DNA from 4 places in the Siminovitchia sp. FSL H7-0308 genome. Region 1 is predicted to be linked to each of the others. Evidence: riboswitches for the same ligand, from Rfam matches in the RefSeq annotation. Region 1 holds a riboswitch; each other region holds the start of a gene.
What was found. A riboswitch is a leader RNA that binds a small molecule or an ion and turns the genes downstream of it on or off. The one in region 1 is predicted to bind S-adenosylmethionine.

Region 1 (8,038 bases):
CTGGGCAATCCCAGCTTTGCGCCTTTTTTCAGTTCGCCGAGATCTTTCACTTTATTGGAATATACACCCATCGGGGTCGTAATCGTATTTCCGACGTTGACGATATCGTAGTTGCGATCTTCTTTTTGTTTGTTCATATAAGGTTCATGTTGGAATACGTTCAGATCAAGATCTCCTTGTGCCAGTGCTTCGTTCACAATGAGATAGTCGGAAAAAGTTTTTATATCAATTTCCAGGTCTTTATCTGCGGCCAGTTCTTTTACTTTTTCCATGATTTCCTCATGTTCACCTGCGGTGACACCTACAGTCAGCTTTCCGTCACTGAGCAGGTCTTTCGCTTTTTCGTCTTTATCTCCCGCGTTTTCTTTGTCGCCGCCTCCGCAAGCTGTAAGGGCGGCGATCAGTATGAGGAGTAAACTGGATAAGAGCCACTTTTTCATATTGCCATTCCTCTTTTCTTTTTTTGATGGTTGATTAGTCTTTTTTCAATTTGGCTGCCAAGCGGTTGCCAAGCGACTGTAGCCCTTGCACAAGGATGATGAGCAAGATGACTGTTACATACATCACATCGACTTCGTAACGGAGGTGTCCGTAGCGGTAAGCAAGGTCGCCAAGACCGCCGCCGCCGACAAGTCCCGCCATGGCCGTTGCTCCGATTAAGGAGATGGTGGCAATGGTTAAACCAAGAATGATGGATGAGCGGGACTCCCTTACAAGCACGTGCCATACGATATGCCTTGTTTTCATCCCCATCGCTTCGTATGCTTCAATCACTCCGCGGTCCACCTCTAAGAGGGCGGTTTCCATTAAGCGGGCGATATAGGGCGCTGTATAAATAACGAGCGGCACGATCACCCCTTTTACACCAATCGTTACTCCGACAATGAATTTTGTAAAAGGCAAAATAAAGAACAACAAAATAATAAATGGAACTGAACGGATAATATTAATCAATACGTTTAAAACACCAAAAACAAATTTATTGCCGAGAGCTTTTCCCGGACGGGTCAAAACAAGCATGATTCCCAAAGGCAAGCCAATTAAAATGGATATTCCTAAAGAGATTCCGACCATTTGGAAGGTTTGGATGATGGCTTCCCAAATATCAGCGCCCCAGTTGTCAAGAAACTCGTTTATTTTCGTCACTAATCTTCACACCTTCCACATGAACCTGATCTTGTTCCAAATACCGAATGGCTTTATGAATTTCGGCCGGATCACCTTTCATATGAACGACAAGCTGGCCAAAGGTATCTTCTTTTAAATGTGTAATGCTGCCTGATAGAATGTTTGGATATATATCAAACTTCTTTGTAACAGTGGCCAACGCTGGTTCGCCGCTTGATTCCCCGAAGAAAGAGAGAGTAACGACTTGGCCGCTTTCATTTAATTTTTCCAGCATGTCGTTTGGTATTTTATGTGTAAACAGATTGCTGACAAACCGCTTCGTCGTCGGATGTTGCGGTGAAGTAAAGAGGTCTTTCGTTTTTCCTTCCTCGATTACTTCCCCTTTTTCCATGACGGCCACACGGTCGCAAATTCGTTGGATGACGTTCATTTCATGCGTAATCAACAAAATCGTGATGCCGAGCTCTTTATTGATTTTTAACAGCAATTCCAGAATGGCCTCCGTTGTATCAGGGTCCAATGCGCTTGTCGCTTCGTCACTTAAAAGGACTTCGGGCTCGAAAGCCAACGCACGGGCAATGGCTACCCGTTGTTTTTGCCCGCCGGACAGTTCGGCCGGGTAGGCATGATGCTTTTCGTCGAGTCCAACGATTTTTATATATTTCTTGACCCGCTCTTCCACTTCCTTTTTGCTGAATCCGGCAAGTTTCAGCGGCAGGGCGATATTTTCATAAACAGTAGCCGTCTTTAACAAATTAAAGCCTTGAAAAATCATTCCGATGTTACTGCGGGCTTCGCGAAGTTTTTTGGTAGACAGCTTTGTTAAATCGATCCCTTTTACTTTTACAGAACCCGTATCCGGTTTTTCCAATAAATTGACGCAACGGATGAGCGTGCTTTTTCCTGCGCCGCTGTATCCAATGACACCGTATATTTCACCCTTTTTCACTGAAAGTGACACATTCTTTAATGCGTGAATAGAGCCTTGCTTGCCTTTAAATGTCTTTGAAATTCCCGCCAATTCGATCATGTGTATTTGCTCCTTCATGCTTTATTTTCAAACCCGTAATGGCTGGAAGAATATTCGGGGACGGGTGGCCCCCTTCATTCCTTACCAGGAAGGAATGACAGATCCTTCAAATGTTTCATCAATAAATTGTTTTGTTTCATCAGAGCGGTACACATCCAAAAACTTTTGAATCGCTTCGTCGTCTTTGGACTCGGCTCTTGCCGTAACAATATTTACCCATGGAGAATCTTTCGATTCGATAAAGATAGCATCTTTTCCAGGTTTGAATCCATGTTCGATCGCATAATTGGTATTAATCGCCGCCGCATCCAGTTCTTCCAACTGACGGGGAATTTGGGATGCTTCCAATTCCACAAATTCAAAGTTGTTTTTGTTTTCTTCGATATCTTTGACAGTTGGCGTGTTTCCCGAGCCTTCTTTTAGTGTAATCAATTCGGCTTTTTCGAATAAAACGAGAGCGCGGCCGCCGTTTGTAGGATCGTTAGGCAAACCGAGCTTTGCCCCTTTTTGCAGTTTTTGCACATCTTTTACTTTGGAAGAATAAATACCCATCGGGAACGTTACTGTTTCGCCCACATTTACAAGATCCAGGTTTCTGTCCTTTTTAAATTGATCTAAATAAGGTATCGTCTGAAATACGTTGAGATCAAGCTCTTTTTCGTCCAAAGCGATATTCGGCATGACATAGTCGGTGAAAACTTTTACTTCTATTTCCAAATCTTCTTTTGCTGCAAGCTCTTTTACTTTTTCCACAATTTGCTCGTGCGGTCCGGCCGTTACGCCGACTGTCAATTTGCCGTCGCTGAGAAGACCTTCAGATGTTGATTCTTTATTTACAGTTTCTTTTTCACTGCTTTTTCCTCCACCGCATGCGGCAAGGGTAAGTGCTAGCAACACAACGAAACTAGTTAATAACCATTTGTGCATGTCATTTCCTCTTTTCTTTATATATTTAGTCTGCATTTAAGGCGTATGTTGAAAATCACATACGGGGAGGTTTTTTCTTCAAAATGAAAAATGCCTCCCAAAATGAGAGGCATGGATATACATTGTAAGTAAATCGGTTTACCTCTCTTATCTTTCAAAATACAACAGTATTTTGCAGGATTTAGCACCTGTTCTTGTTTCGTCAAACAAGAATGGTTGCCGGGCTTCACAGGGCCAGTCCCTCCGCCGCTCTTTATAAGAGAATTTCAAATTCAATTGTTACATAGATATTATCCTTAGTTAGAAAAAATGTCAACAAATTTTTCATGGAAACTGAAAATCAAAAAGTAAAACCGAAGCTTTAAAATCACATTCTTGGGTTTTTAATTATTGGACTCTTTAGTTTTTAAGGAGAAGTTTTTGGAACGCAATGAAAGAGCAAATTTTATAAAATTAATTTGTTTGACGATTTTTATTTATCTTTGTCAAAAATTTATATACTCCAATTATTAAGAAATAGATAATAAACACATTTAATAAAAATGCAGAGGGGATAAATTCAGTAGTTGATAAATTCTTAGGAGAAAAAAGGAGAAATGTAGTAGTTAATTTATTAGGTCCATGATGTATTACCCAGTTAAAAGGAAGTCCATACGATTTTCCTTGAGAAGGAGAGATTAAGACTATGCTTATAGAAACGATAAAGCTGAGATATAAAAAACGTCTGTACTTTATCATTATGATCATCTCCTTTTAATAAGATTATACATAATTTTAAACAAAAAACATTTACGGAAATATTTTTAGCTTTTTTAAATATGGACTAGTATCACCGAGCTTTGCATCAGGTGTAAAACCTAACGACATTTTTCAAGAGGTTGTTTTTTTTTGAACGTAAAGGACGAGATGTCTAACGGCTGGGACATAAGCAAATACGAAATAGCAAAAACCGAACAATTATAAATGAATTGTTCGGTTTATTTGTGTTAAAAAAATCCCTATCATCGCTACGTCAACATATTTCGCTTTCCGCGGGCAGCTTCAGCTTCCTCGGAAAGCAAAGATCGCTTTCCTGCGGGATCTTCAGCTCGAGCTATTCCCGCAGGAGTCTACCTATTTTGACTACGCTAAAAGCTTGCGTATTATGCACTGGGATAATTTATCCCGCATGTAAGGTGCCGAAAGACTCCCACTTCAAAATCTCGAGTGAATACAAAAGGTGGAGTGGGAGAAAACGGCACCTAAATGCCCGATTGGTTCAACTAACATTCAGTAGGAGCCCTACTGAATGAAGTTTCACTGTATTGTTCGTTTTTTCATCAGCTGATTGAGTTGTGTCTCAGACCCTTTGTTTATGGTAATCCAGGGGAATCTATAGAATAAGAAGTTAAGATAACAACATTAAAACAATAACCTTTTTTGGGGTTAAACCGAAAAAACCTTATGGGGTTGTGGATTGGAAGATAATGGATTGTTCCCGAGGAGCTCATGTATGGCGCTTTGATCTTTTTCATCTCCATAAAGTTCGAATCATCTTCCGTCAATCTGAATATAATCATTAAGAATTTGCCGTATCCGAGCAAGGGAGGTTTACCCCATGAAGAAAAAGTGGATAACTGCTGTTTCATTTATTTGCGCCGCTTTGTTATTAATGTCTTGTTCTGCAAGTGGCGGAAATGGAAAAGGGCAGTTTCCTGAAAAATCCATTACGTACAGCATCCCGTTTGAACCAGGCGGACAGTCTGATATCGAGGCCCGGCGGCAGCAGTCATTTCTGGAGAAATATTTAAAGCAAAAAATTGTTATTCAATATAAACCTGGCGGTGGTGGTTCTGTAGGCTGGAGTGAGTTGGTGAATCAAAAGCCGGATGGATATTTTCTCGCAGGCATCAACATCCCGCATATCATCCTGCAGCCGCTTGCCAATGAAGATACAGGGTATCAAACAGAGGATATTGTGCCTATAGCCATTTTCCAGACAACGCCAATCGCGTTGGCTATCGGTAAAGACAGCGGGATTGACTCGTTGGATGACTTTATTCAAAAAGCAAAGGAAAATCCGGGGTCGATCACGGTCGCGGGATCAGGCAACTATTCCGGCCATCATATCGCCTTTTTACAGCTTCAAGATGTGGCAGGGATTGAGTTGCAATATGTGCCGTTTGACGGGGCGGGCCCATCTATGCAAGCTTTTCTGGGAGGCAATACGGACGCTGTATTGGCGAATTCCAGCGATTTATTAAAATATACCGAAGATATGAAAATTCTTGCCATCGGGTCTGAAGAAACATTCGAACCGATGCCGGAAGTTCCTACATTTATCGAAGAGGGTTACGATATTACCGCCTCGATTGATCGCGGGGTAGGAGTGCCGCCGGATACCGATCTAAAGATCATTCACATATTGGAAAAGGCTTTCCTGAACATATTGGAGGAGCCGGGGGTGAAAGATCAGATGTATGAGGAAGGCTTTGAGCCAAAAGCAATGGGCCATGAAGAATCAGTCCAATATATTGAACAGAAAACGAAGGAGTTTGCGGATATTTTGGAAAAACAGTAGGGTTACATGCTGCCAATTATTGAAAATGAGGCAATGCGGAACTTTCTATACAGGAATGGAATAATCATATAGGCAAAGGTTGAGTGACCACCGCCCAATTGGTCCTGGAATAAGCCCTGAGATACAGAACGGGAGGCGCAAAGATGATTGATTCGATTCCATCTGTGATGAGCTCATTAACGGACCCTTTCAATATCCTGCTCTTATGCACCGGGGTATTAGTGGGCATGATTGTGGGGGCATTACCCGGGTTAACCGCCACGATGGCTTTGGCACTTCTGTTGCCTTTTACCTTTACGATGCAGCCGGAGATGTCACTGATGACGATGGGCGGCTTATATGTGGGCGGAATTTATGGCGGCTGTATCTCAGCCATATTGATCAATACCCCAGGCACACCGTCCGCAATCGCCACCACTTTTGACGGATTTCCATTGGCGAAAAAAGGGAAAGCGGCCCATGCTCTTATCGCCGCGGCCATGAGTTCGGGAATAGGCGGGATTACCGGTGGTATGGCTCTTTTGTTTTTAACGCCCATATTAGCAAAGTGGGCGCTCAGCTTTGGCCCTTCGGAATATTTTTGGGTGGCGGTATTAGGCTTAACGATGATTGCCACCCTTTCCTCGGGATCTTTGCTAAAGGGATTGATCGGGGGTTGTATCGGCTTGTTGTTGGGAACGGTCGGCATCTCTCCAGTCGGTGGGGAATCCAGATACACGTTCGGCTTTTCCGGCCTGCAATCGGGGTTGGATATGGTCGTCATTTTAATCGCGTTCTTTTGTGTTCCGGAAGTAATTTCAATGATTGAAAATAAAATTAAGCCGCAAAAGGCGCTAAAAAAAGAAAAGGGCATTTCTAAGAAAATCTTTTTCTATATCATCAAAAAACCGGTTTTTTTCATTCGTTCGTCGCTTATCGGCATTATTACCGGCATTATTCCCGGAGCCGGCGGCAATGTGGCAGCACTGCTCTCTTATGATGCTGCCATTCGGTTTTCCAAAGACAAAAAATCATTTGGCAAGGGAAATATGGACGGAGTAATGGCGGCTGAAACTTCCAATAACGCAGAGGTCGGAGGATCACTGGTTCCGCTTTTGTCACTCGGCATTCCGGGAGCGCCACCGGCCGCTATCATGCTTGGAGCGCTTATGATGCAAGGAATTACCCCCGGACCAAACCTTATGAACGACCATCCGGGGCTCGTTTATACGTTTTTAATCGCGTTTATTTTGGCAAACGTGATCATGTTGTTCTTTGGTCTAATCGGTTCACAAACGATTGGAAATGTGCTTACGCTGCCTATCTGGTATCTTGCTCCCTCCATTGTCTTTTTGACGGTTGTGGGAACTTATACGATCAGAAACAGTTTGTTGGATGTTGCCATGCTCGTTGGGTTTGGCTTAATAGCTTATGTCTTGAAAAATGCCGGTTTTCATCCAGCCCCGATTGTGCTTGGCCTCATACTGGGGCCGATTGCCGAAAGAGGGTTGATCCAATCGATTTTGCTTGGAAAAGCGTCTGGAAACATCTGGACACTGTTTTTTTCCAGGCCTGTTACGGTTGTTTTAATCATTTTATGTATCATTTCTATAGCAGGTCCAATCGTGTCAAGTATTCTGAAATCAAAAGCGAGAGAAGGTGTTTGAAGTGATCAGGCGAAACATGTCGTATGATCTTGTGTTCTCTCTGGTCCTGGTGTTTTTATCGTTGGCCGCCATATGGAAAACAAAGGGACTAAATGAAATGAGCTACCTTTTTCCGCGCACAGTAAGTATCATTTTGCTGTTTCTTAGTGTGATGTATTTGGCAGTCGTTTTAGTAAGAAAAGAACGCCCAAAGCTGTTCGAACATATTCATAAACGTCAACTGTTTATTATTGGTTTGGGCATGGTCGCATATGTCGTACTCATAGGTTTACTAGGCTTTTTATTGGCCAGCATCATTTATCTTTCGGTATTTACATGGTATTTAATGATGGGAGAGGATAAGCCCGGTAATAGGAGGGTGTTTCATTCAGCTTGGAGCGCAATGGCGGTCAGTGTGTTTTTCTTCGTTTTATTCCGCTATATATTCAATGTTCCTTTGCCTGCCGGTATTTTTGGCTGAAATGAGGACTGGATTTGTTCTATAATAGAATTGGACATTCATAGAAAGAGAGGTAACAGCTGTTGCGAGACACCAAAAAGCAGGTATTGGACTATATAGAAAAACATAAGCAGGACTTAATCGGAGCAATTGTGAAAGCGGTACAAATTCCAAGCGTGATTGGCAATGAGCAGGCCATGCAGGAATATATGAAGAAAAGATATGAGGAAATTGGATTACGAGTGGAAGAGATACAGCCGCGATATGAAAAAATTCGGAATCATCCTGCATTCAGCAGTTCAGGGCTT
Region 2 (8,038 bases), 1.7 Mb from region 1:
CCCATAAGAGTTTGTTAAACTCAAGAAGTGTAATTTTTTTGAATGTTTACTTGTAATATTTGTCGCCCCCTTATTCTGATCAATATGTAAAAAAAATATTTCTTTAAGGGGTGATCGCTGTGAAGAATGCTATTGATTTTCACTTTAGTCTTCATGAGAAAATCGAAAAATATAGACCAAAACGAAATGGAGACGGGGATATCGAAAAATGCATTAGTGTTTGCGAAATGGGAATGGATAACCTCCCAGCTTTTATTAGAGAATGCCATATAGAATACAAAGATCACTCTGTAATAATTCCTCCCTCTATTCCTTGTAGAGATGTTTTGTTAAAATGCTACTTGATTATTTCAGATTTTGAGAAAGCAAGAAGTGTAGTTAATAGATCAGTTGAATGTCGAGCTTGGGATGAAAGACGAGGAAACGATGAATTAGAGTTTATAAACAATGTTAAAAGTGCATATATTTCTGTCCAATCTAGAGTAAGAGAATATCCAGGAACTTTGCAAAAAGACTTATACGTTATTCTTCCAGAGTTGGATAGAAATGCATTGAAATGGTACTTAGCAAACACAAACTCATTAATAAAGAGAAAAATCAAAAGTACATATTCTTTGTGGTTAGAAGGTCAGGATATTCCAGAGGAACCGATACAGGAAATTGTTGATAATAACAATGTAGTAATGAATGAAGACGTTTTAAGTTTAGCAAAAAAAAACATTAACGTATCATTATTTCCAAAATGGTATGTTTCAATAAGTTTTGGTTATTCTACTTCTAAGAATTATCAAAAGGCAGTCACATTAGCGAAATCAGCGCCGCAATATATTGAATCTTTTGATGAAGATAATAACATTATTCATCAAGCTGTATTTTCGGAGCAGACCAGTGATTACCTCGCGTTTATTAGTTTATATGAGCTAATAAATAATTGGAAATCATGCTTTGTTATAATAAACGGTGAAATTGTAGACAGAAAAATTGTTGGTGGAATTAACTATTGTTATGGAGATAAATTAAGGTCTGGTAAGTCTGATTTTTGTTACGGCGCTAGTGAGTATACTATAAATCCATTCGGTTGCCATAGGCTACAAATAAGTCAGTTTAATAACCCTTGGTGGAAATTTGGCAGATTTGATACTAATGGAGTATGGCATGTAAATAAAAACGAGATTTTAGATAGAATCAAAGAATATTCCACTCCTTATATTCACTGTCCAGCATTTTCCATGGAAAGAATACTAAAAGCGTTAGATGATCTGCCAGACTTTATTAATCCAGAAATAGACAAGGATTGGGTTAGGGTGAATGAAGGTGTTGAGCCAAAAAATCATCTTGCTCACGTTAATTCCATAACAATAACAGTAGATGTCAATAAACAACCCGAGACGAGACGTAAAAAAGAAGGATTTTTATCAAGCCTTTTAAAACTGACGGGACTTAGGAAATAATAAAATCAGAGGTAAATTAATTGGGATTTTTCGATAAAAAGTTCAGAGAATTGCTTGATGAGGGCATCGTTACACAAGAAGAATGTCAAGCACAAAAAGAAAAAATTTTAAACATGTAACAAAATGGCCCAATTTCGGGCTTTTCTTTTAAACCAAATAAGAACGTATATTCTTATGAAATCTATATAGCTTACTTTCAAAAAGCACCAGCTAAAAACATGCAAGGATATGATTAGAAATGCACAGAAGATGCTCCGCCTCGGCTCATTATCGGAAAAAGAAGGCAAGTAACAAGAAGAGCAGAAACGAAGAAGAAGGCCGAATTAAGCAATGGCTAAACCTGTATGGGCTGTAATCCGTCCGCTAGTAGTTTCAATCATAAATTTTCTCATCATATCACCTGCTGGATGAAGTGTGGAGCTAGTATAGATGTATGGACACATGTTAGTTAAGTCTCTATCCTATAAAATAGAGAGGACGTGTCCGGAATGAAACAAAAACGTTATAATCAAGAATGTAAGCAAACAATTGTCGAGCTTTACAGATCTGGCACATCTGTGAGCGATCTCAACCGCGAATATGGGGTATCTGAAGTAACGATTTATAAATGGATCAAAGCACTTTCTCCTGAAGGAAGTGATGGCTTATCATCAGCAGAGATTGCGGAAATCCAAAAAGAAAACCTTCGCCTTAAACAAGAGGGCGACATTCTAAAAAAGGCTATGACCATATTCGCGAAAAAGTGACCAACCAAGAGATCATCGACCATATCAAGCAGGAGAAAGAAAACCACCCGGTTCGAATAATGTGCGAAGTGCTTGAAGTGCCAAGAAGTACGTATTACCAATCATGGGAATATGCTTCCCATTATCTTCTTTTCTGTCTTATTCGGTTTAGGGATTACAGTGGTTGGCGAAAAAGGAAAAACTGTGTTTGCCTTCTTTGAAGGTGGAGCAGATGCTATGTTTTGGGTGACAAATATTATTATGAAGTTTTGCCCCATTCGGTGTATTTTCTTTAATTGGTGTATCGGTGTCAAAATTTGGTTTAGATTCATTGATTCCACTTGGAAAACTAATGATTCTTGTCTTTGCAACTATGCTCTTTTTTATTGTTGTTGTGCTTGGAGGTATCGAGAAGCTGGCTTATTACTAATATTTTCCACATTGAAATTATTGAAAGATGAGCTGCTTTTGGCATATTCAACTTCTAGCTCTGAAACAGTATTGCCAAAAGTGATGCATAAAATGGAAAAGTTCAGATGTCCAAAAAATATTGTTTCTTTTGTAGTTCCGACCGGTTATTCCTTTAACTTGGATGACTCTACATTGTATCAAGCTCTTGCAACGCCTTTTATTGCTCAAATATATGAGATGATTGGTTTAAGTGATCATTCCACCCCCATTTATATAATTTTATAAGGGGGAATAACATCAAAAATTTCTAGGAGGACGAAATATAATCGTATAGTTTGAATAAACCTGGAAAAACTGTTACAGTCCCAAATGCTTTGTCGCCAGCCTCAGACTAGTATACAGCTAGTCTTTTTTAATATGTCGCAAAATAAAAAATCCTGTCTTAGTCAGTAAATAAAAGGTAAAAATCATCACCATCGTTTTAGATATTACATATCCATCCATCAAGTGCTAAATCGTAACCTTTGGTCAACAAGAGCTCACTTTTAAAACTGAAAAAAATTGAAAGTAAAATAGGGACGATAATTAAAAACATAGCCACCAAAAGTTTAAATTCTTTATTCAAAACAAACAACTCCCCTAAAATGTGTCGTTTTCATTCTATATCTTTTTTAGCTTATAGCGCTTTCATGTACTTTCACCAGATCAAAGCCGTTGTTGGCTGTACGGCGGAACGAACTTCTCCTATTTCCATAAATCTGTCAGACTCATTATTCATAGATTATACCATGCTGTGGACCTTGCCTGTTGAACGTGGGGAAAAATCTGCTATCATGCTATGGTTTTTTTGGCTAAATTATGATTGATTAGATTCACTTTTTTATGTAAGGTTGAATAAATGGTGTGATTTGTGACACTCGTGTCAGCAAAAATTACTTGAAAGGGAGAGCAGTGAATGGACGATCATCATGAAATTGGCCCCCAAAAGGAGAACGACAGTAAATCATCCACCGGCCTTGAAGAAAATGTCGCGGGCTTATTATGCTATTTGGGAACATTCGTGACGGGCATTATCTTCTTTATCTTGGAAAAGAAAAGCCCTTTTGTAAAATTTCATGCAATGCAGTCAATGGTCCTTTATGCAACTCTGTGGATTGTAGGGACAGGCGTTAGTTATGTACCCTTTGTCGGATGGTTATTCAAGTTGCTTATCTCATTGGTTGGCTTCATTTTGTGGGTGGTGCTCATGGTCCAGACATATCATCGTGAGCGGATAAAAGTGCCGGTCGTTGGTGACATCGCGGAAAACCTTGTTCAACATTTTAACGGCAGAAGCCAATAAAATTCTAAAACTTAGTTGACAACCGGGAAGATTCGGAATAGAATAGGTTTCAACATTCCAAACAAAATCAAATGATTTTTATGACTCTTATGAAGAGAGGTGGAGGGACTGGCCCTGTGAAGCCTCGGCAACCATTGAATATATTTTATATTCAAACGGTGCCAATTCCAGCAGACTTTTGTTCAAAGTCTGACAGATAAGGGGCGAAGCTGATAAATATGATTTAAAGCGGAGACCTCTTATATGTAAAGGGGTCTTTTTATTTGGGCATTTATTGAAATGAGAGATGCTTTCGTAAAAGGGAGTGTTGAAGCAAAAATGAATCTTGAAGTCGCAGGTCATTACAAAATCAATAGTTGCCCATGACGACGCCAAAACAACCGAAATTTCCAGCCTGATACATCTATAGATGATAAAGAAGCTGACCGGACAACCGGAGGCCTCTTGATTTACACAAGTTTGCCCACGTACGGCATAGTTGTGCGAATCAAGGGGTCTTTTTTATGAAAAAAGTGGATTGCGAATTGTTTTGAGTGACACGACGCTTTCCATTGATACGTAGCCAAGGCCGGAAAGAATATGGATACTGTCATGGAAAAAAACATAGTATTCCTATCTTAAAACGATTATATTGCGATTTGTTGGCATAACATGGGAAAAATTTGCTAAAGAGGGAGAATCATCAAATGAGAAAAACATTACTTACCATTAGCCTGATTTTTACTTTACTTGCTTTGGGAGCGTGTGGAAGCACTTCAGCAGGGGATGAAAAGAAAGAAATCACCATTGGCGCCACAGCAGGACCGTACAGCGATCAATTGAAAGAAGGCATCATTCCGATTCTTGAAAAGGAGGGATATCGAGTAAATATTGTGGAGTTCAATGATTACATCCAGCCAAACATCGCATTAAACGAAGGAGAAATAGACGCCAATCTATTTCAGAACAGCATCTATTTAAAACAGTTCAATAAAAATCATGACGTGGATCTTGTTGCTTCTTATGCGGTTCCGACTGCCCCTATCGCACTTTATTCCGACAAGCATGATTCGTTGGATGATTTGAAAGAAGGGATGACGATAACGATGCCCAATGATCCGACCAACTTGGCCAGATCGTTGAATATGCTTGCGGACTTCGGGTTGATCACTGTGAATGAAAAGGCCGATCCAACTGTCGTTTCTGAAAAAGACATCGTGGAAAATAAGCTTCATTTACACATCAAACCAATTGATCCCGCTCAGACACCGCGTTCATTGGGAGATACTGATTTTGCTTTTATTAACGGAAATTTTGCATTGGCTTCGGGATTAAAACTGGATGAAGCAGTGGAGATCGAAAAAACACCGGAAGGTTATTTGATTTATGTGACGCTCAGAAAAGAAGATATTGAAAAGCCGTTCGCAAAAGCTCTCGAAAAAGCCTATCACTCAGATGAATTTTTAGACTATACAAACAAGCATGCAAAGGGATATGTGAAACCGCCCTATCAAGTGAAAAAGGAGGAAAATGAATGATCGAAATTGTGAATGTTACGAAACGGTATAAACAGTTGACGGCTGTCGACCATGTCAACTTGTCCATTCGCCAAGGTGAGATTTTTGGCATCATTGGTTACAGCGGGGCCGGGAAAAGCACATTGCTCAGATGCTTGAATCTGCTGGAAAAGCCGACACAAGGCATCATTGTTATGGACGGTAAAGAATTGACGGCATTATCTGATCAGGAAGTTCGGAAAGAGCGCCAAAAGATCGGCATGATTTTTCAACATTTTCATCTGATTAGTTCGAAAACCGTTTATGACAATATCGCTTTTTCATTAAAAGCGGCAGGCAAGACGAAAGCTGAAATTAAAAAGCGGGTTCCGGAGCTTTTGGAGATGGTAGGGCTGTCCGATCGTAGCGCTCATTATCCCGCTCAACTCTCAGGAGGACAAAAACAGCGGGTCGGTATCGCCCGGGCGCTGGCCAATGAACCGAAAGTGCTTCTATGCGACGAAGCGACTTCGGCACTTGATCCGACAACAACAAAGTCAATATTGCAACTGTTGAAAAAAATCAACAAAACGCTTGGGATCACGATCGTGTTAATCACACATGAAATGGAAGTGGTTCAGAATGTATGCCATCGGGTGGCTGTTATGGAAAATGGGCAGGTTGTTGAACTGGCTGATGTGTATGATATGTTTGCCAATCCGCAAACGGCCTTGTCCAAGCAATTTGTTCAAACGGTCCACTCCCTGGAATTGCCTGAAAGACTTCTTTTGGGAAGAAAAGGGGCGATTGTCCAAATCACTTTCAAAGGAGATTCGGCCGAAGAGGCGGTCATTTCGGAGACATTAAGACAATTTCATATTTCTGTGAATATCCTGCATGGTCAAATTTCTTACATTCAGGAACGTCCGCTCGGAACACTCATCATCGAAATGATTGGCAGTCAATCAGATGTCCGGCAGGCGATTCGATATATAACGAAAAGGACGAATCAATTGGAGGTGCTTGCCGATGTTGCCTGAAATGGTAAATGAGTTTGGAAAAGCATTTGTTGAAACGTCATGGATGATGGGCATTGCTGTTGCGTTTGCGGTCATCATCGGCGTCCCTATGGGGGTAGCCCTTTTTGTGACAAGTGAAGGCATGTTTTGGCAAAACCGCTATATACAAAGCGTGGCTGGAAGCATCATCAATATCATTCGCTCGATCCCATTTATCATTTTACTCGTTGTTCTTATTCCGTTTACAAAATTGATCCTGGGAACAACGATGGGACCGGTGGCTGCAAGCGTCTCACTGACCGTCGCCGCCATCCCTTTTTACGCCCGCCTTGTGGAAACATCATTACGGGAAATTGATAAAGGGGTGATCGAAGCGGCGGAATCATGCGGCGCTTCCCCGTGGCTGATTATGAAAGATGTCCTGCTTCCTGAAGCGAAGCCGAGCATGATAGCCGGACTTACTGTGACGGTGATCAGTCTATTAAGCTATTCGGCAATGGCTGGCATCGTCGGCGGCGGAGGAATTGGCGACTTGGCCATTCGCTTCGGCTATTACCGTTTCCAAAACGATGTCATGATTGCCACGGTGATCATATTGGTTATTCTCGTTCAATTGATCCAGTTTGTCGGCGACCGGGCAGCCAGGGCAGTAGATAAAAGATAATGGTATATCAAAGGAGGAAAAACAATGACTCAAACATTCATAAAGGAAGATACCACATCCAGGCTTTTCGGGTGGGAGCATCCGGACAAAATAAGGGAGTTCCGAAAAAACAATAAATCACTCGTGAAAAAAGACAAGAGAGCCACATTGCAAGAAGCGGTGGCGCGTGGGGTGAAAGAAGGGGATTATATCGTTTTTGGCGGAATGGGATCGGTGCGCAACCCGATTGCCGCGGTGCATGAAATCATCCGCCAAAAAACAGGGAATCTGACAATTGGCACGAAAGGATCACAGCATGATTGGCAATTGTTGGCGGCAGCGGGAAACATCACAAAAGCGGAAGTCTCCTACGGTTTTGCCGATGAAGTGCGGGGACTGTCACTTCCAACGAGAAGAGCGGTTGAATCCGGCCGGTTGAAAGTGTTATCCGAGATTACAAATGCCGGTTTTCAATGGCGCTTTACCGCGGCGATGAAAGGTTTATCTTTTTACCCGACGAGATCCTCGCTTGGCACGGATACTTTACATTACAGCGGATCGAAAACAATCACGGACCCTTTTACAAACGAGAAAGTGGAGCTTCTGCCCGCTTGTTATCCGGATGTCGCGGTCATCCATGTCCACCGTGCTGATCAATATGGAAACTGTCAAATTGATGGGAATGTCGCGGAAGACATTGAACTGGCCCACGCGGCAAAATTCGTCTTAGTGACAGCGGAAGAAATCGTACATGACGAAGTATTTTCAAGTCGTCCGGACTTGACGAAAATTCCTTATTTCGTTGTGGATGCGGTTGTTGAAGTACCATACGGTTCTCATCCAAATCAAGTGCCGAGCCTTTATTCATTCGATGAAGATCATTGGCAAATTTGGCTGGATGCATCTATCAGTGATGAAGGCGTTGAAACCTATTTGCAGGAATATGTGTATGGCAGCCATGATCACTACGAA
Region 3 (8,038 bases), 1.5 Mb from region 1:
TTTAACATTTTTTTATCTAACCTTCCTCCCTATTTGGAGCCAGCTTTTTTTCATCACCATTTCCACATTTATTCGCAGATTCACTCTGCTATCCTGTTAGTTCCATAAGGTAAGCCGAAACCCCTTCTTTTTTATCTATGAGTAACTTTTTCAAATCGGCGCAACTTTTTTAAACAGTAAAATTTATTTGAAATCTACAGCAGTTGCTCCTATATTGATTTCTTGTTTTTCCCCAACTATATGATGCGAGAAAAAAACATGAAATATATGCTTTATTGTTTCATTCAATTTGCCGCCTCTTCATCATTGAATAAAGTCACAATAGAAAAAGCCTCTTACTCGTTTTCATAAGAGGCTCCAGTCGTCCAGTCAACTTTCTTAAGAGCGATGTGTGGACAAGTGTTTCCATGAGTATTGTTTTCCCGGATGATGATTTGCCAACTGGTCAAAGCCAAATAAATGGCCGCGCAATGTTTTCTGTTCGTATTCTTTTTTTACCAATCCTCGCTCTTGCAACACAGGTATAACAAGCTCTGAAAATTCCTCGAAAGAACCAGGCATGACGGTGTATGTGATATTAAAGCCATCCACACCAGCCTCATTTACCCACTTTTCCATCTCATCGGCAATCGTTTCCGGTGTTCCTGCAACAACGGGACCAATTCCGCCAATACCTACAAATTCAGCAATTTCATTTATAGTCCATTGCTTATCAGGATCCGCTTTCGTAAAAATCTCCACCCTGGAACGCATTGCGTCATTTTCAATGAATTGCAGGTGTTCGTCGGGATCGTATTGTGAAAGATCTATACCGGTCCAGCCGCTGAATAAACTCAATGCCCCCTCCCGGCTAATGTGACTTTTATAATCTTTGTATTTAGCTTCCGCTTCCACTTGTGTTTTGCCAACAATGGGCGTAAACAAGCTGAATATTTTGATTTCATCACCTTTTCTTCCATAATGCTCCGCTTGCTTCCGAATCGTATTAACATATTTTTTGGCGATCGAAATGACGGGAGCTGATATATATACTCCTTCCGCATGCTTGGCGGCGAAGGCACTTCCTCTCGGAGATAAGCCTGCCTGATAAATGACGGGAGTTCGCTGTGGTGACGGTTCACATAAATGGGCGCCGGGTATATGAAAGTAACGGCCATCATGATCAATATCATGAACCTTGGCTGGATCGACAAACATTTTTCTTTCCCTATCCCTTACAACAGCACCATCTTCCCAACTGCCTTCCCATAACTTGTAACATACTTCCAAATATTCCTCGGCAATATCATAGCGTTCATCATGTTTAATCTGTTTCTTCAAGCCAATGTTCAATGAAGCACTCTTCAAATAAGAAGTGACAATATTCCAGCCGACTCTTCCTTTTGTCAAATGATCCAAAGTCGACATCCGGCGGGCAAATGGATACGGGTTCTCATGTGTCACCGAAGCGGTTACGCCAAATCCAAGATATTCTGTGACAGATGCCATGGCCGGTATAATCAAAAGCGGGTCATTGATGGGTGATTGCACGGCTTGCCGAAGCGCCGCATCCCTGGTTCCTTCGTAGACATCATAGTGACCGAGCACATCCGCTATAAAAACAGCATCAAATTTGGCTTTTTCCAACGTTTTCGCCAACTCTATCCACTGTTCCAAATCAGTATAACGATGGGATTGATCATCTGGATGCCGCCACAATCCAGGAGACTGATTTCCCGGGCAATTCATGACAAAAGCATTTAATAACATTTTTTTACTGGTCATTTTCTACGCTCTCCTTGCTGTTGATTGTTATATTCAGGCCAAAGGGATGTTTCCACTCCGACAATTTGCTTGCCGATTAATTCTTTTGCCAGATTGTTAGAAGGGCCCATCACAATGCCCGCACGCGAATCCCGGTATAGACGTTCCAACGTTCCTTTTTTATATCCAAATCCGCCGGCTACATCCATGGAGATTTGCGCAACTTGATTGGCCGTCTCGGAAGCATGGACTTTAAACTGATACAACAGTGTCCGTAATTCATTCGGAAGAGGTGCGCCTAATTGAATCCATTCATTCAATCGGGCGGCAATATCCTTTTGCCAAGCGGATAAACTGTTGATCAATATCTTTGCCGAGGCAAGCTGATTTCTTATCGTTTGATATTTTGCCGAAGATTTTTTCGCATGCGCAGCAGCCTCATGAAAAATGCCAATGGCTGTGCCCACCCAAGCAGCACCCAAACCAAATAAATAGACATGGCTATTCTCGACTATTGTTTTTCCAGTGCCTTCTTCACCGATTCGGTCACGTTTATGCACAAAAATTTGATCAAAACGAACGGGAGAACTATGATTTCCACGCACACCAAGCGCATCCCACACACCCGCTTCAATTCCGTCCTGTTTCGCATCCACAATAAAGTAACAAAGGTCATAAGACACTTCCGCATGAGGAGACCTCGTTAGCAACACATAAAAATCAGCATAACCACTGCTGGTGACAAAAGATTTTTCCGCATTCAGCAGATACCCATCCCCCTTACATTCGGCCCTGCTATGACTGAGCCAGTATTGGCCGCCTGATGCCCTTTCACTATTGGCAATCGTCCCGAACTTTCCTTTACGCAATGGCTTCAACCAACGATGCCATTGATCTTCGTTGCCATAATGATAAATAATAGCGGCCGCTCCAACGTTCATCGTATAGACGAGCGCGGTAGATGGACATGCTTGTGCAATTTCTTGAACAATGAGGCCAAATGCCTCATAATCAAGCTCCAATCCGCCCAGCTCTTTTGGAAGAAAAATACTGCTCCAACCCTCTTGGCCCAGCACTTTTAAATTTTCAAGCGGAAAAGCCCCTTCCCGATCGAGACGATCAGCATTTGGTCGAATAACACGATCAATGATTTCACTTAATTGTTCTCTAATTGCGCCATATGTTTCTTTCTTTTGAACATGAAGTGCCATACCAACTATCCCCTTTTCCTACATATTGGTTTAGCCCATTAAAAAAGCTCTCACTAAGGGAATCCTTAAAGTGAGAGCCGCTAGTTGACTAGTAGGCCAAATCCTATTTTTCAATTGAAAAAGCCCTTCCTCAAAAAAGATGAGAGAAGGGCATGTTTTTCCATCCATTCTCATCTTTAGAATACTTCCGTATTCTTCTGAAATTAGCACCGGGCAATCGTATTGCTGGTTGCTGAGATATCATCGGGTCAGTCCCTCCATCTCTCTCGATAAGAAAATAATTATTAACTTGTGTAGAGTATAATCAATATTTCAAAAATAGTCAACACTTTTTGAAATGAAGAATAACATCTATCCTCATTGGTCTGACAATCGCGAACAAAATAACAGGATGGACCAGCACTGAAGGCTTATTGCTTGTGTATGTAGCGTGCGGCTTGAATGGCCGATTTATTCTGATTGGTAAAGCTGATTTACACAGTCAAAATAAGACAAATCAGCAAAGTCGAGTTAAAAAGTACATGGATGGTATTAGGAACGATCCATTCATAACAGGCAAAAAAGTATGTGTCTCACCAAACATGACTTGATAGCTTTCTACTCTATCTGCCGAACCTATTCCAAAAAAATAAGGAATCCACCAATCTAGGAGAACCCCCGCCATGATCAGCGATCGCTGGATCATCAGCCATAACTTGGCCCAGAAAAAGGATATGTTTTGCCGATGAAACATAATATGATTCCCATAAGCAGCATAATTTGGGCTGTCCAGAATAAAGTAATGATCACCAACTCTCCAGTAGAACGAGTCGCGGCAACTGCTTGAACATCATTGAGTGGCCCGAGTGGCAACCAGTCATGAAATATCATAAAAAGTAATATGAAACCCGATCCCGTTATAAGCACTTTTTCCGATCGGTGAATCTTTCTTTTCAATTCCTCAAAACCCCGTTATTTTCATCTGATCCATTCTTCATAAACTTATTGAAACTATTTGAATAAAATGTATGCAATGACACCTGGACAACCTGATTCGGAAGCCGTGGCCGGCTATGCTTTCAAGCATCGTTCACGACCATTTATGTTTCACGCTGCCCGCCCATGATACTTTTGTACAGCTGCGCACTTGTTGATGGTGAAAATATGACTACATACTCATTACCGACTTCCTGTTTCACTTTTTCTGTTAATAAAGCCCCTTTTCGATTATGCGCTTCCTCAAGCTCGATACCATTACACTTCAAACGGTCCTTCTCCCAGTCAATCCATTCTCCATAAGTGGCGCACCAATCCGACAGTTGCCCGGCCAATTCTTGCGAAATCGGGATCTTTGTTAACTCCAAATTCATCCCACAATGATGGCACCATACCGGATCTGCGCCTATATCTCCTTCTATTTTTAATTCAGTTGTTTTTCCATGATCACATCCACATAGCAAAGCAATCACCCTTTCGAATCTTTATCTATTTCTACGAATAATCATTAGAAAGGTTCCTTTTGACCCGCCAGGCTTTTTTGGCGCTCTAAAACCAATCCTTCGTCCTATTCCCATATATATTTTAGAATAGTAGAATAATTCTTAAAAGGAGGGTTTATTTTGAAAAAAAAGCTGCTTTACCTCGTAGCAACAGTTCTTCTTGTCCTCTTTCAGGCTCCCGTAGCTTTGGCGAAGTCCGATTCACCGCACGATATTCATTTTGATTCTATCATTACTGATGGCCATAGCGATACAATGAGTAAGGTCATCGACCCGGAAACATGGCTTCCGAGCGTGAATATTGGACAGAATACACCTTTTGAGGTAGATATACCAAAGCTTCAGACAGGAGGCCTCCATGTTCCATTTTTTGCGGCATATACATCCGGCTATTACAATAACACTCCTCGCAGTATCAGCAGAACGCTCGCCCTGATCAATGCATTGTATTGGACGGAGAAAAACAATCCGGACACATTTCAAATTTCTTCAACGTATAAAGAAATCATGAAAGCGGTTCGCGATAACAACATCGCAGCCGTCCCAACGATAGAGGGCGCTTATTCCATGGATAAGAATAATGCGATCGAACTTTTGCGTCAATATGATGATTTGGGTATCAAAGCGATCGGATTTACATGGAATTATTCCAATGATTTGGGTGAAGGAGCCAACAGGGAATACAATGATCCGGACAAAACGCCCTCCGAAGGAGGACTAACAGAACTCGGGTCGGACGTTGCCCGGGAAATGAACCGCTTAGGGATGTTGATTGATGTTTCCCATATGGCTGAAAGTACTTTCTGGGATGTCATCAAAGTTTCCAAAGCGCCTATAATCGCCTCTCATTCGGGTGTGAAAGCATTAAAAGATCACCAGCGGAACCTTTCGGATCATCAATTACGGGCGTTGAAAAAAAATGGCGGAGTCATTAATATCGTATTTTATCCGGTATTTTTGACCAACAATTCGCAGGCTTATGTAAAAGATATCGTTGATCATATTGATCATGTCGTGAATGTAATCGGAGTGGATCATGTCGGTCTTGGATCTGATTTTGACGGTGCTTCTCTGCCGGAAGACCTCCAAGATTCATCCCAACTGCCAAAGCTAACAGAGGAATTAGTAAAAAGAGGTTATACGAAGCAAGACATAGAAAAAATTCTTGGCAAAAATATGCTTCGTGTGTTAAAGGTAGTAGAAAAAACTGCCGATCATGACCCCGCAAAAGTTGGGAGAGGGCTTACCATTACACCAGAATACGAAATGGGTGAAATCATCCAGGAGAGAACACCGCTTCTTTCTGCAAAAGTGACAGCAGAAAAAGGGGCCAAAGCAGATGAAAGCAGCTTTCGCGTTATTGTTGACGGTATTCCTTACAAACCTGTTTTTGATCGGCAACATTCTACCATGTCACTGCAGCTACATGAGGCTTTGAAAGAAAGATTCCACGTTGTGACCTTTGAAGCAGCAAACAAGGCTGGCAAAGTCACAAGGGAAACAAGGATCTTTTATATAAATGATTAAAAGTCAAAGAACAGGGTGATTTACGCCATCCTGTTCTTTTTTAAAAAGCTTATGAAATAAACCCTTTTACAATAAAATCTTGAACGATTAAACATAGCGCCCAAGCAATCATTCCCACCCCAATTGCTATACCTAAATGAAGGGACTGCTTTAAGAGACCAAATACCACGCATAACATTATAATTGTCGCCGGAAAACCTGCTAGAACCCCAAGAGTAAACTTGGAAATGCCCTGAAGAGACTCCCCTTCGATTTTCAACCAAATGATACTTAACAGACTGATTAAGGGAAGGGCAGCAAGCATTCCGCCGTATAACGGGAATCGTCTAGCCAGCTCTGTTACAATGCCGATAATAACTGCCGAACTGATTATTTTTATCACGAAAAACATTTATTTTGAGACCTCGCTTAATATCCGAAATGCTTCAACCACCTTTTTTCTTTCAAAGACGGATAAGCGGCTTAGCGCAGCCTGAAGTTTTACCTCATCCAATTCTGTATTCTTTTTTAATATGGAAGAACCGCGATCTGTTAAATGTATGTATACCTTTCGCTGATCTTGCTCCGCTCTCTCTTTATACAACCAGCCATTGCTTACTAATTTTTTGACATGTTCAGAAGCTGTATTATGTGATATCGATAAATACTCGGCAATATCACGAATCATGACGGATTGCTTTTTCTGCGCGAATTGTAAAATCCGAATACTTTGGTGAGAAATCGTTTCTTCATGCGCAGCATGTAAATGGAAATAAATATCGGTAAAGTATCGGTTTAGTTCTTCCAACATACAAAACCCTCCTCACTATATCGCTCATTCAGATTATATCGTATTTATCGATATAAATGAAGTGCATGTTTTCCTTATATTAGAAAGAAAAAGAGGATATCCTAAAAGTAATAATTTTAAAAACAAACCCAAGAATGCTGTAAAATCAACAATCTTGGGCTTTATATTTCATGCATTTAGGCTAAATTGAACTTTTTACTGTCAATATCAGTCCGCTTTATGATAGGTCATGGAGGCATTCAAACGTTCGCTTTAGTTAAGCTTGCTTCAGCGCTCTTCAATGTTATGTTTCTTGGAAGAAACAGTTATTAGAATCTGATGGTTAAACGACCAAAGTAATCTCATTTACACACTTATTTTTCCTTTCAGCGATTTCGCCTGCATTTGATACATTTGATTGTAAATACCGCCCAACCTCAGTAGTTCCTCGTGCGTTCCCTGTTCTTTCATGCTGCCACGTTCCAACACAAGAATACGGTCGGCATTTTTAATGGTGGAAAGACGGTGGGCAATCATGAATGTTGTCCGTCCTTTCTTTAGAACTTCCATCGCGTGTTGGATGACTTCTTCTGTCTCCGTATCAATATTGGATGTTGCCTCATCCAATATTAAAATCGCCGGATCAAAAGCAAGCGCCCGGGCAAATGAAATGAGTTGGCGCTGCCCGGAAGATAGCGTACTTCCTTTTTCCACCACTGGTTCATCCAGCCCTTTTTTTAGATGGCCAAGTACACGTTCGCCGCCGACTGCTCTCAACGCTTCTGCCGCTTTTTCCCGAGTGATTCGCGGGTCATGTAAGCTGATATTAGAGTATACAGTCCCTGTAAATAAGTATGGATCTTGCAAAACAATAGCCATATGCTTCCGTATCGCCTGTCTCGGGACTGTTGTGATGTCTATCCCGTCAATACTAATTTTCCCTTTCGACGGATCGTAAAAACGAAGCAACAGATTCATAATCGAACTTTTTCCGGATCCTGTATGGCCCACAAATGCCACAGTTTCGCCACGGTCTGCTTCGAAAGAAATATTTTTCAAAACGTATTCATCGTCTTTATATGCAAATGAAACATCTTTAAAAGTGACACGCCCTTCGTATCTTGGCACGGTTTCCCGCGAGACTTCTTCCCCGTTTATGTCCAATACTTCAAATACACGGCTTGCGGCAACGAGGGAGCGTTCAAGCTGTGAGAATTGATTGACGATATTCGTAATGGGATTAAATAACTTTGTTAAATAATCCACAAAAGCATATAAAGTGCCTGCCGTGACGACTGCCCCTGTCGTAA
Region 4 (8,038 bases), 590 kb from region 1:
GCTAAATATAACCTTTCCTTGTCCGATAATAGTCGTAGGATGATATTAGTTATTTGGAAGGCTGGTGAATCTTTATGCTCAGAAAAGATGTTTTAACTCCACTAGGCATTATCATAGGAATTGCGGTTATTTTTTTGGCTATTTATATCGCCGGAGGATATGACGCATTTCTGACGTTTATTAGCTTATCTTCATTTGTGATCGTCTTCGGCGGACTGATTGCCTCCCTGTTTGTCGGTTTTGGTGTTTCAGAAGTGAAAAATATGTTCAACGTTCTGCATACAAGTTTTAGGAGAAAAGAAGTACCCATTCAACAATTCATTCATACACTCGTCCGTTTAGCAAGAACTTCTAAAATGGACGGCATGATTGGAGGGCTTGAAAAAGAAAGAGAAAAAACCAGTGATCCTTTTATTCAGAAAGGACTCCGTCTGGTCATTGATGGGTATGAGGAGGATATGATCAGAAAAGTAATGGAGATGGATATTCTTGCGATGCGAAAACGACACGCGCGCGGAAGAAAAATCATTACAAAAGCCGGCGAGCTCTCGCCAGCATGGGGAATGATTGGAACAATTGTCGGCCTGGTTCTCATGCTCCAGCAATTGAATAATCCGGATGAACTAGGGCCGGCCATTGCGGTTGCTTTAATTACAACCTTTTACGGAGTACTCCTGGCCAACCTTGTGTTCATTCCAATTGCCAATAAGCTGGAACTGTTAACGGAAGAAGAGGTCTTTTTAAAAGAAGTGATCATTGAGGCATTGGTCAGCATCCGTAATGAAGAGGGACCGGCCATTTTGAAAGACAAGCTGCAAATGTACTTAATAGAAAGCGCCGAAGGTACCGCACTGCTGGATAAGCTTGAGGGAGACAGGACATATGAACAAAAAGAGATTTAAGGGAACAAAAACGAATCAGGCATGGCTTGTTACCTTTGCAGATTTATCATTAGTAATCCTTATTCTTTTTGTTTTACTGTATTCTTACTCGGATACAAATGCCGAAAAATTTAAATCTGTTACAGACTCATTCCAAAATCACAACAATTTAAAACAAGATTCTGGCGGAGGGGCTCCGGGAGAGGGAGGCACGACTGTTCCGAACGAATACGAAGAACAATTGGCCGATATGATTAAGCGGGAAAAGCGCATTGAGGAAATTTTGGATTATGTAGGCAAGTATGCTTCGGAGCACGGCCTGGAAAATGAAATGACGGTCACGACGACAGATAAAGGCATTGAAGTCGTTTTACCGGAGGTCATGCTTTTTCCATCAGGGAAAGCTGATTTAATAAATGAAGCGAAATTGTTCTTGGATGACATGGCTCCGATGTTATCAGAAATCTCGAATATGATCGAAGTAGAAGGGCATACAGACAACCGCCCCATTTCAACAGAGCGGTTTCCTTCCAACTGGGATTTATCAACAGCGAGAGCCAATCAAGTGGTGCATTATTTGATTGAGAAGCACGGACTTTCCCCTGAACGGCTTAGAACTGTCGGGTACGGGGAATATCATCCTATTGCCTCAAACCAAACAGAAAAAGGAAGAAGCCAAAATCGCCGCGTCGTACTTATTATCACTAATGAAGGAAATGAATAAGCCCATGAAAATGACGGCGGCTGGGACATAAGCAAATACGAAATGGCATAAACCGAACAATTCATTTATAATTGTTCGGTTTATTTGTGTAAAAAAACTCCTATCATCGCTGCGTCAACATATTTCGCTTTCCGCAGGTCTCTTCAGCTTCCTCGGAAAGCAAAGATCGCTTTCCTGCGGGATCTTCAGCTTGAGCTATTCCCGCAGGAGTCTACCTATGTTGACTACGCTAAAAGTTGCGTATGATACACTAGGACAATTTATCCCGCATGTAAGGTGCCGTAAGACTCCCACTTCAAGACCTGAGTTAATATAAAAGGTCTAACTGGGAGATAACGGCACCTAAATGCCCGATTGGTTCAACTAACATTCAGTAGGAGATGGAAGAAAACTCCTACTAAATGAAGTTTCACTGTATTGTTCGTTTTTTCATCAGCTGATTTTGTTGTGTACCAGACTCGTTTTTTACCAGTGGCAGTAATAGGAAAGTTCAAACTTGGCGAACGTATTATAGAAACAGCCGCTTCTTCTCACAGTGGGGTAATATCCATGCATCCTTCATGCCGTTTACGACATACCTGTTTACGGGGCGAAAAAATGTTACCATATAAAGAATGATCATATGAAGGAGGCGCCTCATGATCGTCAGGGACCGTTTGGGTGAATTTGTCATGATCGAACAAGACCATCATGCCCGCATATCAGGTGAAATTTTTTCCTATTGGCAGCCAGAATACTACAGAGGTGTGAAATGGAAAAAGTCGGTTCTGCACGCTGTCGCCAATCATGATTGCGGTTGGAAAATGATTGACCAGCAGCCTTTTTGGAACGACAAAAAACGGGCTCCGTACACGTTTATGGATTTTCCCCCACCTGCCAAAACACTTATATATAGCAGCGGGATAAATGAAGTAGAAAGCCGCGATCCATACGCAGCACTCTTATGCAGTGAACATTATGTGCGTTTTCAACAGCATGATGAAACCCCCGAAGCGAAACAATTTGTTACATCCGAAAAGGCCAGGCAGCATAGGCTGATGACATCCATTACCGACTTTAAGCGGTCTTTGTTCGATTTCCACTATGGACTTCTCCAGCTTTGTGACAATTTATCTTTGTATATTTGTCTCAATGAACCCGGTGTAAACAAAGAAAAAGAATTTCCATTTTTCCGCAAAGGCATTCCCCTGCCGCATACACTTAATGTTTTTTCTAAGGGAGTACTGCATGCACGCTGGCTGGATAGCCATACAATCGGCTTGGATGAATTCCCTTTGAAACAGCCGATTACCGTCAGCTTGAAACAAAAAACAGTTTCCAAAGAAAAGATTTCCAAGCAAGGACTCATCGAAAGCTATTTGGCTACTCCATATGAAACGGTTGGTATTCGGCTAGTGCCTACAGAAAAATAAGGCTGTAAACGCTCGTGACGTTCACAGCCTTATGCAGCATTTTAATTGGATTGCTTTACAGCTTCAACTGCTTTTTCAATCGCTTGCCCCAAGTCGGCTGTAATGTCTTCTACAGCTTCCAATCCAATGGCAAGGCGGATTAATTCTTCCGTTACGCCTGTATCTTTCAATTCTTCGGCGCTTAACTGCTGGTGAGTGGTTGACGCGGGATGAATGATCAGTGATTTTGCATCTCCGACATTTGCCACATGAGACCAAAGCTTAACATTATCAATCGCATTTCTCCCTGCTTCCCTTCCGCCTTTAATGCCAAAATTGACGACGGCGCCAGGGCCTTTTGGCAAGTATTTTTGAGCGAGTTCGTAAGATGGATGGCTTTCAAGACCCGGATAGGAAACCCATTCAACTGCATCATGGTTTTGTAAAAATTCAGCGACTGCTTTGGCATTTTCAACATGTCTTTGAACACGAACGTGCAATGTTTCAAGTCCTTGCAGGAAAATAAAGGCATTGTCCGGGCTTAGGCAAGGTCCAAAGTCACGAAGCAATTGCACGCGAAGTTTAACGGCAAATGCGGCTTCCGGCAAATCAATTCCGTAGCGGATGCCGTGATAACTTCTGTCCGGCTTGATAAAATCCGGGAATTTTTCGTTATTCCAATCGAACTTGCCGGCATCGACGACAACTCCTCCGATCGCTGTTCCGTGTCCACCGATCCATTTTGTGGCTGAATGAACAACGATATCCGCTCCCCACTCGATCGGCCTTAGTAAGTATGGTGTGGCAAACGTGCTGTCCACGATCAATGGAATTCGATGGTTATGGGCCACTTTGGCAACTGCTTCTATATCAAGTACGTGAAGGCTCGGATTTCCGATTACCTCCGCAAAAATTGCTTTCGTTTTTGGCGTGAGCGCTTTACGGAAGTTTTCTGGATCTTTTGGATCGACAAATTTTACATGGATGCCATATTTCGGAAGAGTGGTTGAAAACAGGTTATATGTTCCGCCATATAGATCGGTCGCCGCTACTATTTCATCTCCGGCTCCGGCAATATTCAAGATGGAAAACGCGATAGCCGCCGCTCCAGAAGAAAGAGCAACAGCAGCTGTGCCTCCCTCTAATTCCGCTACTCTTTTTTCAAATACATCCACGGTCGGGTTCATGATTCTTGTATAAATGTTGCCCGGCTCTTCCAAAGCAAACAATTTTTGGGCATGTTCCGTGTTTTTAAAAACATAAGCAGTTGTTCTGTACACGGGAACTGCACGAGATCCTGTTTCATCTGGCTCCTGTCCCCCATGAAGCAATACTGTTTCCGGCTGATAATTTTTTCCTTGTGTCATTTTTTGACACCCTCCTTAAAATGATTTTAAAGCCATCGGAATAATAAGATTTATGGCGATTAAACGTCTCAATCTTGAGAAAAGGGGGAGATTTCGTAAATCAAAAAGCCCCCTTCCGAATAAGAAGAGGGCTGATTTATCTTTTCCTCCCCTTATCTTCCAAGCCATAGTCATGACCTGTAGGAATTAGCACCTTTTCAGAAAAAACTGAAGGTTGCCGGGCATCGCAGGGCCTATTCCCTCCGCCGCTCTTGATAAGAGTAATGCTGATATCATTTAGTTTTTATGTGGTTGTTTTAACTCTTGCATGTAAGTATATACTACCGCTCTATCGCCTGTCAAACATTTTTCAAAAATAAAACATTAATTCATTTCTGAAACAAGTCGTTCCATCATTTCTTGATCCATTGGGCCAATGATTTTTTTGCGGATAATCCCATTTGTATCAATCATATAGGTCGTTGGAATGGTGATCGTCTGATATGTGTTCCCGACATCTCCCTCTTCATCCAAAAGGATCGGAAATGTTAGTTTGTATTCGCTTTTGAATTCTTCCACTTTTGAACGTTTATTGGATACTCGCTCAGCATATGTCAAGTTGACCGCGATAATTTCCACGTTTTGGCTGTTCGCCTTCGTTTCATAATATTGTTGCATGTGAGGCATTTCAGCTTTGCAAGGGGGACACCAAGTAGCCCAAAAATTTAAAATGACTTTCTTTCCCTTGTAATCTGAAAGTCTCTTTTTTTCCCCATTCAATGACGACAGCTCAAAATTTGGAGGTACTTCCCCTTCTTTTAAACCTTCTTTCGCAAAAGTCTTTTCTGCTGCTTGAGAGTTGAATTGCTCTTGAGCCGACTTGATTTCGTTGTTCTCACGTATATCCTTGATGATATTCACAACCACAATCCCCAGCAATAAGCCAATCAGTGCCAGTCCAAATATTCTCTTACTCATCGGCTCTCTTCCTTTCTGTAAGTATGGTTGCGGCTAAAGCGCCACAAACCGCCACGTACGTTGCCATCGGAGCAGATAGCATGTCTCCCTTAAAAGAATAGATGAAGGCTTGGAAACATGTAAATAAGATGAGGAGTTGCAACTGCCAAATGGTTTGTCCCGCTTTTTTCCTTGTCCATAAGAAAAACAGGATCGCTCCCAATATATGGATAGACCCCATTAGTATATGCCGCGCATTCAACAGATAGAACGCAAGTTCATACACAAGGGCCGAAAACAACCATGCCTCCACGAGCAGGCTACTGTTTAGCCTGTTTCGCAGCACTTTTACACACAGATAAATAAATGCCCCGGCCATGCCTAATGCATAGCCTTTCCAGCCACCATTAAAATATAGGATCATCAGCGGATTCTTGATCACAGTTGAAAATTGAAAAAGGATGACGCTTAGCTTCCATATAAGAAAAAATATAAAAAATGCATTGCCCATATCATCTGCCACTACTTTTTTTCTTTGAATGACAAAGTAAAGAGATGTAAGCAAAAACGCTGCGCCAATGGCTGCCCAAGATGCAGGAAAAGAGAGAGGGCCGATCGTATACCACTTCAAAACAATTACCCCATTTTTCTTTCAGAAATATTAAAGAACTGGTGACAATAAACGGGAAATCGACTCTTTGAATCGTATAAAAAGCGGCCTTTCTAAATATTCTTTGTAGGTGAGCTCCCGTGACAGTTCGACATCCTTTTTAAAAATATCAACGAGTTTTTCAACAACTGCGTCATCATATAAAAAAGCGTTCACTTCAAAATTGAGACGAAAACTGCGTACATCGATATTGGCCGTTCCCACTGTGGCAATTTTACCATCCGCGATTAATGTTTTTGCATGAATAAAGCCATTTTCATAAATATATACTTTTGCGCCCGTTTTTAACATTTCTCCAACATTGGAATACGTCGCCCAGTACACAAATGGATGGTCAGGCTTATTCGGAATCATCAATCTTACATCTACACCAGACAATACAGCAATTTTTAATGCGTCCAATACACTCGCATCCGGGATAAAATAGGGAGTTTGTATATAAATATAATCTTTGGCAGAGTTGATCATTTTGATATATCCATACTTAATCTGCTCCCATTCGGAATCCGGACCGCTTGAAACAATTTGGACATCCGTATCCCCAATAGAATTTATCTCGGGGAACAGTCTGTCTTCATAACTGATTTTACTGGAAGACGCTTGGTTCCAATCCAGAATAAAACGTGTTTGCATGGCAAACACAGCCTTCCCAAAAATCCGCAAATGAGTGTCCCGCCAGTAGCCAAACTTTTGATTTAACCCCAAATATTCATCTCCGATGTTAAAGCCGCCTATATAGCCAACCTTTCCATCAATGATTGCCAACTTCCTATGATTACGATAATTCACCTGCAAGTTAAGATGAGGGATAATCGCAGGGAAAAAAGCACTCACTTTTCCGCCGGCTTCAATCAGCGGACGAAAAAACTTCCTCGGTAGTCGCCTTGAACCCATGGCGTCATAAAGAACACGTACCTCCACACCTTCTTTTGCTTTCGACACCAACAAGGATAAAAGCTTATTCCCCAGATCATCGCTGCGCATAATATAGTATACGAGATGAACATGGTCCTTGGCAGATCTTATATCATCCATTAACGCCTCAAACTTTTCATTGCCATCCGTAAAAATATCGACATGATTATCTTGTGTCAGCACTGCACTGTCGTTGACGAGCAGCATATAGATCAAGTCTTTATACTGAGCCGCTTTATTGCCATGAAATGGAAAATTCCCTGAACGAAGCAACTGAATTTGATTCTCCGTTATTTCCATAATCCCGATTTTATTCTGATCTTTCCAATCAAATATTTTTTTTCGGCTTAAATTTTGCCCAAAAATCAAATACAGGACAAAGCCGACAACCGGTATAAAAAACAATACCAAAAGCCATGCCCACGTTGCCCCCGCATCCCTTCTTTCGAGAAAAACAACAAAGCCTGCGAGCACAATATTTAAGATAAGAAAAATACTAATGATGCCTGTAGTAACCATTGCCCACGTCATAGTTTCGCCCCTCGCATCTTTCATTTAGATACATCGAACAAACTGAATTTATTTTACCACATTATTTCCTTCTCCACATATAATTGACGGCCTCGATGCGTTTCACATTGGTCGAGAACCACTTTCAAATGGAGAATTTTGCTTTATACGCGGGTATTTTGCTTTATACGCGGGTATTTTGCTTTATACGCGGGTATTTTGCTTTATACGCGGGTATTTTGCTTTATACGCGGGTATTTTGCTTTATACGCGGGTATTTTGCTTTATACGCGGGTATTTTGCTTTATACGCGGGTATTTTGCTTTATACGCGGGTATTTTGCTTTATACGCGGGTATTTTGCTTTATACGCGGGTATTTTGCTTTATACGCGGGTATTTTGCTTTATACGCGGGTAGGCGATGCTCCACGCACGCAAAATGCGTGCGGGAGCATCGCCTAAACCAGAAAGCGCCGCATCCCGGCGGATGCGGCGCTTTTCCCTTATTAGTTAATATATTGTCTTGGGTTTACTGCATTTGATTTTGCCACGTTCCAGCTGCCTACATGGATTTCAAAATGCAAATGTTGCCCGTTTGAATCTCCAGTATTGCCCATATATCCAATGACTTGGCCTTTTTTGAC

Region 2: linked by a shared signal. The riboswitch ahead of MHB50_RS13205 (MetQ/NlpA family ABC transporter substrate-binding protein) and the one ahead of MHB50_RS21000 (MetQ/NlpA family ABC transporter substrate-binding protein) in region 1 are both predicted to bind S-adenosylmethionine.
Region 3: linked by a shared signal. The riboswitch ahead of MHB50_RS06435 (acyl-CoA dehydrogenase family protein) and the one ahead of MHB50_RS21000 (MetQ/NlpA family ABC transporter substrate-binding protein) in region 1 are both predicted to bind S-adenosylmethionine.
Region 4: linked by a shared signal. The riboswitch ahead of MHB50_RS02370 (O-acetylhomoserine aminocarboxypropyltransferase/cysteine synthase family protein) and the one ahead of MHB50_RS21000 (MetQ/NlpA family ABC transporter substrate-binding protein) in region 1 are both predicted to bind S-adenosylmethionine.

Annotation. Positions count from the first base shown of each region.
Region 1 is NZ_CP150282.1:4,471,694-4,479,731, forward strand. It holds gene MHB50_RS20985 (MetQ/NlpA family ABC transporter substrate-binding protein) at 1-440, opposite strand, end outside; gene MHB50_RS20990 (methionine ABC transporter permease) at 475-1,137, opposite strand; gene MHB50_RS20995 (methionine ABC transporter ATP-binding protein) at 1,121-2,158, opposite strand; gene MHB50_RS21000 (MetQ/NlpA family ABC transporter substrate-binding protein) at 2,240-3,085, opposite strand; SAM riboswitch class I at 3,230-3,347, opposite strand; gene MHB50_RS21005 (tripartite tricarboxylate transporter substrate binding protein) at 4,683-5,645, shown strand; gene MHB50_RS21010 (tripartite tricarboxylate transporter permease) at 5,789-7,291, shown strand; gene MHB50_RS21015 (tripartite tricarboxylate transporter TctB family protein) at 7,293-7,751, shown strand; gene MHB50_RS21020 (ArgE/DapE family deacylase) at 7,814-8,038, shown strand, end outside.
Region 2 is NZ_CP150282.1:2,753,671-2,761,708, reverse strand. It holds gene MHB50_RS13225 (hypothetical protein) at 120-1,451, shown strand; gene MHB50_RS13220 (transposase) at 1,940-2,197, shown strand; partial or broken gene MHB50_RS13215 (cation:dicarboxylase symporter family transporter) at 2,297-2,869, shown strand; gene MHB50_RS13210 (DUF4870 domain-containing protein) at 3,543-3,929, shown strand; SAM riboswitch class I at 4,014-4,132, shown strand; gene MHB50_RS13205 (MetQ/NlpA family ABC transporter substrate-binding protein) at 4,616-5,446, shown strand; gene MHB50_RS13200 (methionine ABC transporter ATP-binding protein) at 5,443-6,444, shown strand; gene MHB50_RS13195 (methionine ABC transporter permease) at 6,434-7,087, shown strand; gene MHB50_RS13190 (CoA-transferase) at 7,112-8,038, shown strand, end outside.
Region 3 is NZ_CP150282.1:1,374,446-1,382,483, reverse strand. It holds gene MHB50_RS06440 (LLM class flavin-dependent oxidoreductase) at 379-1,764, opposite strand; gene MHB50_RS06435 (acyl-CoA dehydrogenase family protein) at 1,761-2,954, opposite strand; SAM riboswitch class I at 3,122-3,230, opposite strand; gene MHB50_RS06430 (hypothetical protein) at 3,639-3,890, opposite strand; gene MHB50_RS06425 (hypothetical protein) at 4,034-4,402, opposite strand; gene MHB50_RS06420 (dipeptidase) at 4,553-5,959, shown strand; gene MHB50_RS06415 (DUF3147 family protein) at 6,009-6,350, opposite strand; gene MHB50_RS06410 (MarR family transcriptional regulator) at 6,351-6,749, opposite strand; gene MHB50_RS06405 (ABC transporter ATP-binding protein) at 7,095-8,038, opposite strand, start outside.
Region 4 is NZ_CP150282.1:498,437-506,474, reverse strand. It holds gene MHB50_RS02385 (MotA/TolQ/ExbB proton channel family protein) at 75-902, shown strand; gene MHB50_RS02380 (OmpA family protein) at 883-1,605, shown strand; gene MHB50_RS02375 (DUF3891 family protein) at 2,244-3,017, shown strand; gene MHB50_RS02370 (O-acetylhomoserine aminocarboxypropyltransferase/cysteine synthase family protein) at 3,059-4,363, opposite strand; SAM riboswitch class I at 4,513-4,624, opposite strand; gene MHB50_RS02365 (redoxin domain-containing protein) at 4,727-5,320, opposite strand; gene MHB50_RS02360 (hypothetical protein) at 5,313-5,930, opposite strand; gene cls (cardiolipin synthase) at 5,961-7,403, opposite strand; gene MHB50_RS02350 (peptidoglycan DD-metalloendopeptidase family protein) at 7,901-8,038, opposite strand, start outside.